Regions from separate parts of the Arthrobacter sp. 01T425 genome, predicted to be linked through region 2. Evidence: riboswitches for the same ligand, from Rfam matches in the RefSeq annotation. Region 2 holds a riboswitch; the other holds the start of a gene.
The links. Region 2 has a riboswitch for glycine ahead of gcvP (aminomethyl-transferring glycine dehydrogenase). Riboswitches for the same ligand answer to the same signal wherever they lie in the genome.
Positions count from the first base shown of each region.

Region 1: it holds a riboswitch for glycine, as region 2 does, so the genes downstream of both, gcvP (aminomethyl-transferring glycine dehydrogenase) here and gcvP (aminomethyl-transferring glycine dehydrogenase) in region 2, are expected to answer to the same signal.

Region 1 covers NZ_JBFTPY010000019.1:72,540-75,944, forward strand. Annotated here, with positions in the region: gene AC1DNG_RS18355 (MFS transporter) at 1-814, opposite strand, end outside; gene AC1DNG_RS18360 (TetR/AcrR family transcriptional regulator) at 882-1,421, shown strand; glycine riboswitch at 1,729-1,827, shown strand; glycine riboswitch at 1,829-1,943, shown strand; gene gcvP (aminomethyl-transferring glycine dehydrogenase) at 1,983-3,405, shown strand, end outside.
Region 2 covers NZ_JBFTPY010000028.1:31,695-35,099, reverse strand. Annotated here, with positions in the region: gene gcvP (aminomethyl-transferring glycine dehydrogenase) at 1-1,963, opposite strand, end outside; glycine riboswitch at 2,016-2,123, opposite strand; glycine riboswitch at 2,125-2,222, opposite strand; gene AC1DNG_RS20670 (hypothetical protein) at 2,522-3,405, shown strand, end outside.

The DNA.
Region 1 (3,405 bases), on a different contig from region 2:
CTGTCCTGTGGATACGGGCAAGCGCGCGTTGCCGCCGGATGAACACATAGCCCATGAGCAGGCCGGTTCCGATGCTCGCGAAGGCCTCGGGAGCCGGCCCGTGGGTGGCAAGGGCTTTGATCCCGTAGACCACCGGCACCATGACCAGCAGGGACAGGGCAATGCTGGGCACGTCCACCCGGCCCGGCTTCGGATCGCGGGATTCCGGGATCAGGGCCGGCCCGAGCAGCAGCAGCGGCAGGATGATCGGCACCGCGACCAGCAGGACGGCGCCCCACCAGAAGTGTTCCACCAGCCAGCCGCCGACAATCGGGCCGAGGGCGGCGCCGCCGGAGAAGCCGGCGGCCCAGATCGCCACCGCCAGCCTGCGCCGGTTGGGCTGCGGAAAGATGTTCCGGATCAGCGACAGCGTGGATGGCATCAGCATGGCGCCGAACAGGCCAAGCCCGGCGCGGCCGGCGATCAGCCATTCCGCACTCGGCGCGAACGCCGTCACGGCGGACACCGCGGCAAAGCCTGCGCTGCCCACGAACAGCAGCCGGCGCCGGCCGATCCTGTCGCCCAGGGAACCCATCGCGACCAGGAGTCCGGCCAGGACCAGGGGGTAGGCGTCGACGATCCAGAGCAGTTCGACGCCGGAGGCGGTCAGGCTGCTGGCGATGGCCGGCAGGGCGAACGTGAGCGCGGTGTTGTCCACGGCCACGAGCAGGACGGGGAACATCAGCAGGGCCAGCGCCACCCAGTCACGCCACGGTGCCCGGGGCCCGGTGGCCGCAGGAGTGCTGGTGGCTACGGTGATCGATGAAATGCTCATAAGGATAACTATACCGTCTGGACGGTACAGTTAAGAAATGCGCGCGCGGACAGGCATGATGGGAGGCATGCCCAGGAAACCCGTCGCCCGCGAGGCCGTCCTCGATGCCTTCGAATCCCTGCTCATCGAAGTCGGTGAACGCGCCGCGACGCTGGACGCCGTCGCGCGCCGGGCCGGCGTCTCCAAGGGCGGCCTGCTCTACCATTTTCCGACGAAAGAGGCCATGATCGCGGTCCTGCTGGAACGGCTGGACCGGCTCCTGGCTGCCGATGTTGCGGCCATGGCGGCAGCCCCGGAAGGGGCGGCGGCGTACTTCATCAAGTCCTCGGTGTGGGCGGACACGCCCATGGACCGGGTCTTCGTGGCGGCCACGCGGCTCGCCGAGGTGGCGCACGGGGAAACCCTCCGCCGCTTCGCCGCCGGCCAGGCGAGCTGGCTGGAACTGCTGGCGGCCGACGTCGGGCCCGCCATGGCGAAGGCCGTCCTGTGCATGGGGGACGGGCTGTACTTCAACGCCATGCTGGCGCGGGGTCCCGGCGGGCCGCCGCCGGAAGTCGAGGCGGACGTCCAGAGCCTCCTGGCCGCCGTCGAGCGCCTGCGCGGCTGAAGCCCACACCCACCCCCTCCGACCCCCTACTCCCCGCCGACCCCCTTACTCCCCGCCGACCCCCTTACTCCCCGCCGACCCCCTTACTCCCCGCCGAATTCGCCGGAAGCGTTCGAGTACGCCGGAAAGTTGCGGCGACTCCGGGCGTTTCCGGCGAATTCGCGCCGCCGGATTCGCCGCCGGGTGGCTCGTGGCCCGTAACCTGGGTCCGCCGCCGGGAGGGAGTTTGCGGACGCGCGCCCGGCATAGGACAATGAGAGTTGTGACTGTAGTCACCCCCGATTGAACACCTAATTAAATACGCCTTTGATCTGCGGCGGGAGAGTCCTGCAAGTAGGTACAAGCAGGCGCCGTAGGAGCAAACCCTCCCCAGGAATCTCTCAGGCCCATGTACCGCCGCGGCAAGGCATCTCTGGAAAGTAGCAGGCGTGTCCCGGACATGCTGTGCTCACCGACGGTGCAAGCGGAGCCCTGAAACGCGGGCTGCGCGGAAACTCTCAGGTCCAATACAGAGCGGGGAGGAACCCGAATCAATGTGGCGTACCCTGCGCCGCCTGAGTTATGGAGTTCCTTGTGACTGTTACCCCAGCCTCCACGTCCTTCGTTGACCGGCATATCGGCGCGCGCCGCCAGGCCGACGTCGACGCCATGCTGAAGGCTGTCGGCTACGACACCGTCGACGCCCTGGTGGACACCGCCGTTCCGAAGGACATCCGCCAGGACGCCGACCTCGCGCTCGCCGCGGCCCTGAGCGAGGTCGAAGTCCTCGCCGAGCTGCGCAAGCTGGCGTCGAAGAACAAGACCGCCGTGCAGATGATCGGGCAGGGCTACTACGACACGCTCACCCCGCCGGTGATCCGCCGCAACATCCTCGAAGCCCCGGCCTGGTACACCGCGTACACGCCCTACCAGCCGGAGATCTCGCAGGGCCGGCTGGAGGCGCTGCTGAACTTCCAGACCATGGTCCAGGACCTGGTCGGCCTGCCGATCGCCAACGCCTCCCTGCTGGATGAAGCCACCGCCGTGGCCGAGGCCGTGCTGATGATGCGCCGCGCGAATAAGAACAAGACGGCGCACGACGGCAAGACCGTCCTCGACGCCGACTGCCTGCCCCAGACCATCGCGATCGTCAAGGGCCGCGCCGAGGCCCTCGGCTTCGAGGTCGAGGTCGCCGACCTCTCCAAGGGCCTGCCCGACGGCGTCATCAACGGCGTCGTCCTGCAGCAGCCGGGCGTCTCCGGCCGCGTGTTCGACCACACCGCCGTGATCGCCGACGCCAAGGAACGCGGCGCCCTCGTCACCGTCGCGGCAGATCTCCTCTCCCTGACCCTGATCACGTCCCCGGGCGAGCAGGGCGCTGACATCGCCGTCGGATCCGCCCAGCGCTTCGGCGTGCCGCTGTTCTTCGGCGGACCGCACGCTGCCTACATGGCCGTCCAGAAGGGGCTCGAGCGCTCCATGCCCGGCCGCCTCGTGGGTGTCTCCAAGGACAACGCCGGCGTTCCCGCCTACCGCCTGGCCCTGCAGACCCGCGAGCAGCATATCCGCCGCGAGAAAGCCACCTCCAACATCTGCACCGCCCAGGCCCTGCTGGCCATCGTGGCTTCCTTCTACGCCGTCTACCACGGCCCGGACGGGCTGAAGGCAATCGCCCAGTCGGTCCACGTCCACGCGAAGACCATCGCCGCCTCCCTGAAGGCCGCCGGCCTGGACGTGCTGCACACCTCTTTCTTCGACACCATCACCGTCTCCGTGCCGGGCCGGGCAGCTGAGATCATCGCGGCAGCCGACGCCAAGGGCGTCAACCTGCGCGCCATCGACGCCGACACCGTCGGCATCTCCGCCGACGAGGCCACGACGGTGGCCGTCGTCGCCGACGTCATTGCCGCGTTCGGCGCGTCCGTGACTGCCGCGGCTGCAGGCACGGACACTGCGTTCGGCCTGGACCCCGCCGTCGAGCGCACCTCCGACTACCTGCAGCACC
Region 2 (3,405 bases):
GGACGTCGGCGTCGTAGACCCCGTGCGTCGACGGGTAGGTGATCATGATGCAGGACAGGGCGTCCTTGTTGGCCTCGATTTTTGCCTGAAGGTCCGCGTGGTCGATCGTGCCGTCCGAGGCTGTGGCCACGACGACCACCTTCATGCCGGCCAGCACGGCGGAGGCGGCGTTCGTGCCGTGCGCGGAGGCCGGGATCAGGCAGACGTTGCGCTGGGCCTCCCCGCGGGAGTGGTGGTAGCCGCGGATCGCCAGCAGCCCGGCGAGCTCGCCCTGGGAACCGGCGTTCGGCTGGATCGAGACCTGGTCATAGCCCGTGATTTCGGCGAGGTCAGCTTCGAGGCCGCTGATGAGTTCCCGCCAGCCCTCGGTCTGGGAGTCCGGCGCGAAAGGGTGGATGGAGGCGAACTCCGGCCAGGAGATCGCTTCCATCTCGGCCGTGGCGTTCAGCTTCATGGTGCAGGAGCCCAGCGGGATCATGGTGCGGTCCAGGGCGAGGTCGCGGTCCGAGAGCTTGCGGATGTAGCGCAGCAGCTGGGTTTCGGAGCGGTGCGTGTTGAAGACCGGATGCTGCAGGAATTCGGAGGTGCGCAGCACCCTCCCGGGCAGCTCGAAGCCCTTGGCCTCCACCACCGGGCCGGCGCCAAAGGCGACGACCACCGCGGAGAGGACCTCCGGCGTCGTGGTTTCATCGACGGACACGCCAACTGTGTCCGCGTCGATGAGCCGCAGGTTGATGCCACGGGCCTCGGCGGCGGCGATGACCTTGGCGGCCTTGCCGGGGACGCGGACCGTGAGGGTGTCGAAGAAGGACTCGCTCGCCAGTTCCCGGCCGGCGATCTTCAGCGTGGCGGCGAGGGCGCGGGTGTTGTTGTGGACGGTCTGGGCGATCGCCTTCAGCCCGTCGGGGCCGTGGTAGACGGCGTAGAACGAGGACACGATGGCCAGCAGTGCCTGGGCGGTGCAGATGTTGGACGTGGCCTTCTCTCGGCGGATGTGCTGCTCGCGGGTCTGCAGGGCCAGGCGGTAGGCCGGGACGCCGGCGTTGTCTTTGGAGACGCCGACGATGCGGCCGGGGAGCGTGCGTTCCATGCCCTCGCGCACCGCCATGTAGGCGGCGTGCGGGCCGCCGAAGAACAGCGGCACGCCCAGGCGCTGGGTGGAGCCGACGGCGATGTCCGCCCCCTGTTCGCCCGGAGGGGTGATCAGGGTCAGGGCAAGCAGATCCGCCGCCACGGTGACCAGTGCGCCGCGTTCTTTGGCCTCGGCGATCACGCCGGACTGGTCCCACACCCGGCCGGAGACGCCCGGCTGCTGGAGGACGAGACCGTTGATGTCGCCGTCGGGCAGACCGGCGGAGAGGTCAGCGACCTGCACCTCGAAGCCCAGCGCTTCGGCGCGGCCCTTGACGATGGCAATGGTCTGCGGGAGGCAGTCGGCGTCGAGGACGGTCTTGGCCCCGGCAGCGGACTTGTTTTTGTTGGCGCGGCGCATGAGAAGCACGGCCTCGGCAACCGCGGTGGCCTCGTCCAGGAGGGACGCATTGGCGACCGGGAGCGCGGTGAGGTCCTGGACCATGGTCTGGAAGTTCAGCAGCGCCTCGAGGCGTCCCTGGGAGATTTCCGGCTGGTACGGGGTGTAGGCGGTGTACCAGGCGGGGGCTTCGAGGATGTTGCGGCGGATCACCGGCGGGGTGACGGTGTCGTAGTAGCCCTGGCCGATCATCTGCACGGCCGTCTTGTTCTTGGAGGCGAGCTTGCGCAGTTCGGCCAGCACCTGGACTTCGCTGAGGGCGCTGTCCAGGGTGAGGGGCTTTTCCTGGCGGATGGAATCGGGGACCGCGTTGTCAACGAGGCCATCAGCGCTGTCGTAGCCGACGGCCTTGAGCATGGTGTCGATGTCGGCCTGGCGGCGGGCGCCGATGTGGCGGTCTGCGAAGGTGGACGGGGACGATTGAACCGTCATGAGAGGAACTCCATAATTCAGGTGGCATCAAGACGCCACGATGATTCGGGTTCCTCCCCGCTCTGTATTGGACCTGAGAGTTTCCGTTTTGCCCTGCTGATAGCAGCGCGCCACTTGCACCGTCGGTGAGCCCGGTTGCCCGGACTGCTTTCCAGAGTTGCCTTGCCGCGGCGGTACGTGGGCCTGAGAGATTCCTGGGGAGGATTTGCTCCTACGGCGCCTGCTGAACGTACCGGCAGGACTCTCCCGCCGCAGATCATAAGCTGTGCCACTGGTCGGTGACACAGCTCACAATTTATCCGGTTCCCGGGCAGGATGCAAAATTTATTTCAATTGAGTCGCTGTTCCCGCGGACGACGGCGGGAGCTCTTCGCCGTCGTCTGCTTGCGTGGGCGAGGCGCATGAGGGCCGTGACGTTGATCCGGAACACGCGGTCCCAGAGGTCGTCATCCACCGCGTGGACCGGACCAGGGGGTTAATCCATTCGGTGCATTATTCTGGACGGATACTTTACTTTTCGTGCGCGTCCCTCCAGAGCGCTCTACGCAAGGAGCCTCCGTGAGCCTTCCGGATCGAGCGATGGAACAGGCAGCCCCCAGCAGACCACCAAGCCGGGCCCCCGCCGGGGATGCCGCTTGGGCGTGGCTGATCGGGATCCTGGCAGGATTGCTCGGCTTGGGCCCCTGGCTGGTGACCGGCGCACAGTTCCCGTTGCAGAACTTGTGGGGCGCAGAGGTCGCTCCGGACCAGATGCCCGTGTCGTTACTGCCGCTAAGCCAGTACGAACTCACCACCATCGTGGCCCTCCTCACCGTGGGAGGTGCGGCGGCCGGACTCGCGGTGCGCATCTGGTCTCCCGCCCGACGGCGACTGGTGACGTGGTGCGCGGCAGCCGGTGTTCTTGTGGTTCAGTTCACGGCGGCCGTCCAGTCCTTCACAGTGCTCGACGGAGGCTTGGCGGGCGGAACAACGGCGAGCCTCTACTTCGCCGGGCTGCTCGCGGGCGTGACCGCCTCCCTCGCGGCGGCCCTCGTGGCGCACCTGCTGCTCTGTTCAAGGTCACGGAGCCTGGCGGCATTGGGCGCCGGACTCATCGCGGTGCCGTTCGCTTCGTGGACGGTGGAGTGGGTTGTCGGCTTCGTTGGGCACCTCAACGTCCCCGTCGCAGTGCCGACAATCGCTCACTGGATTCCCGCCATCCTCGTAGGTTGCGCCCTGGCATGGTGCGGCCTTCGTCCTGCGCGGCGGACCGCAGTGTGGGCCGTGAATCTTGCCCTGTTGTGGCTGGTTCCCGCCCTGTTCATCTCGGTCAACTACGTCCTGGGAACGCGTGTACTGGCTGGCGACCTGCAGGAGATGCTGTTAATGAGTCGGCAAATCTTGGCGGCAACACTTGGGCCCGCGGGCGGAGCCGCTCCCAGAGTCTTGCTGGCTCTGGTCAT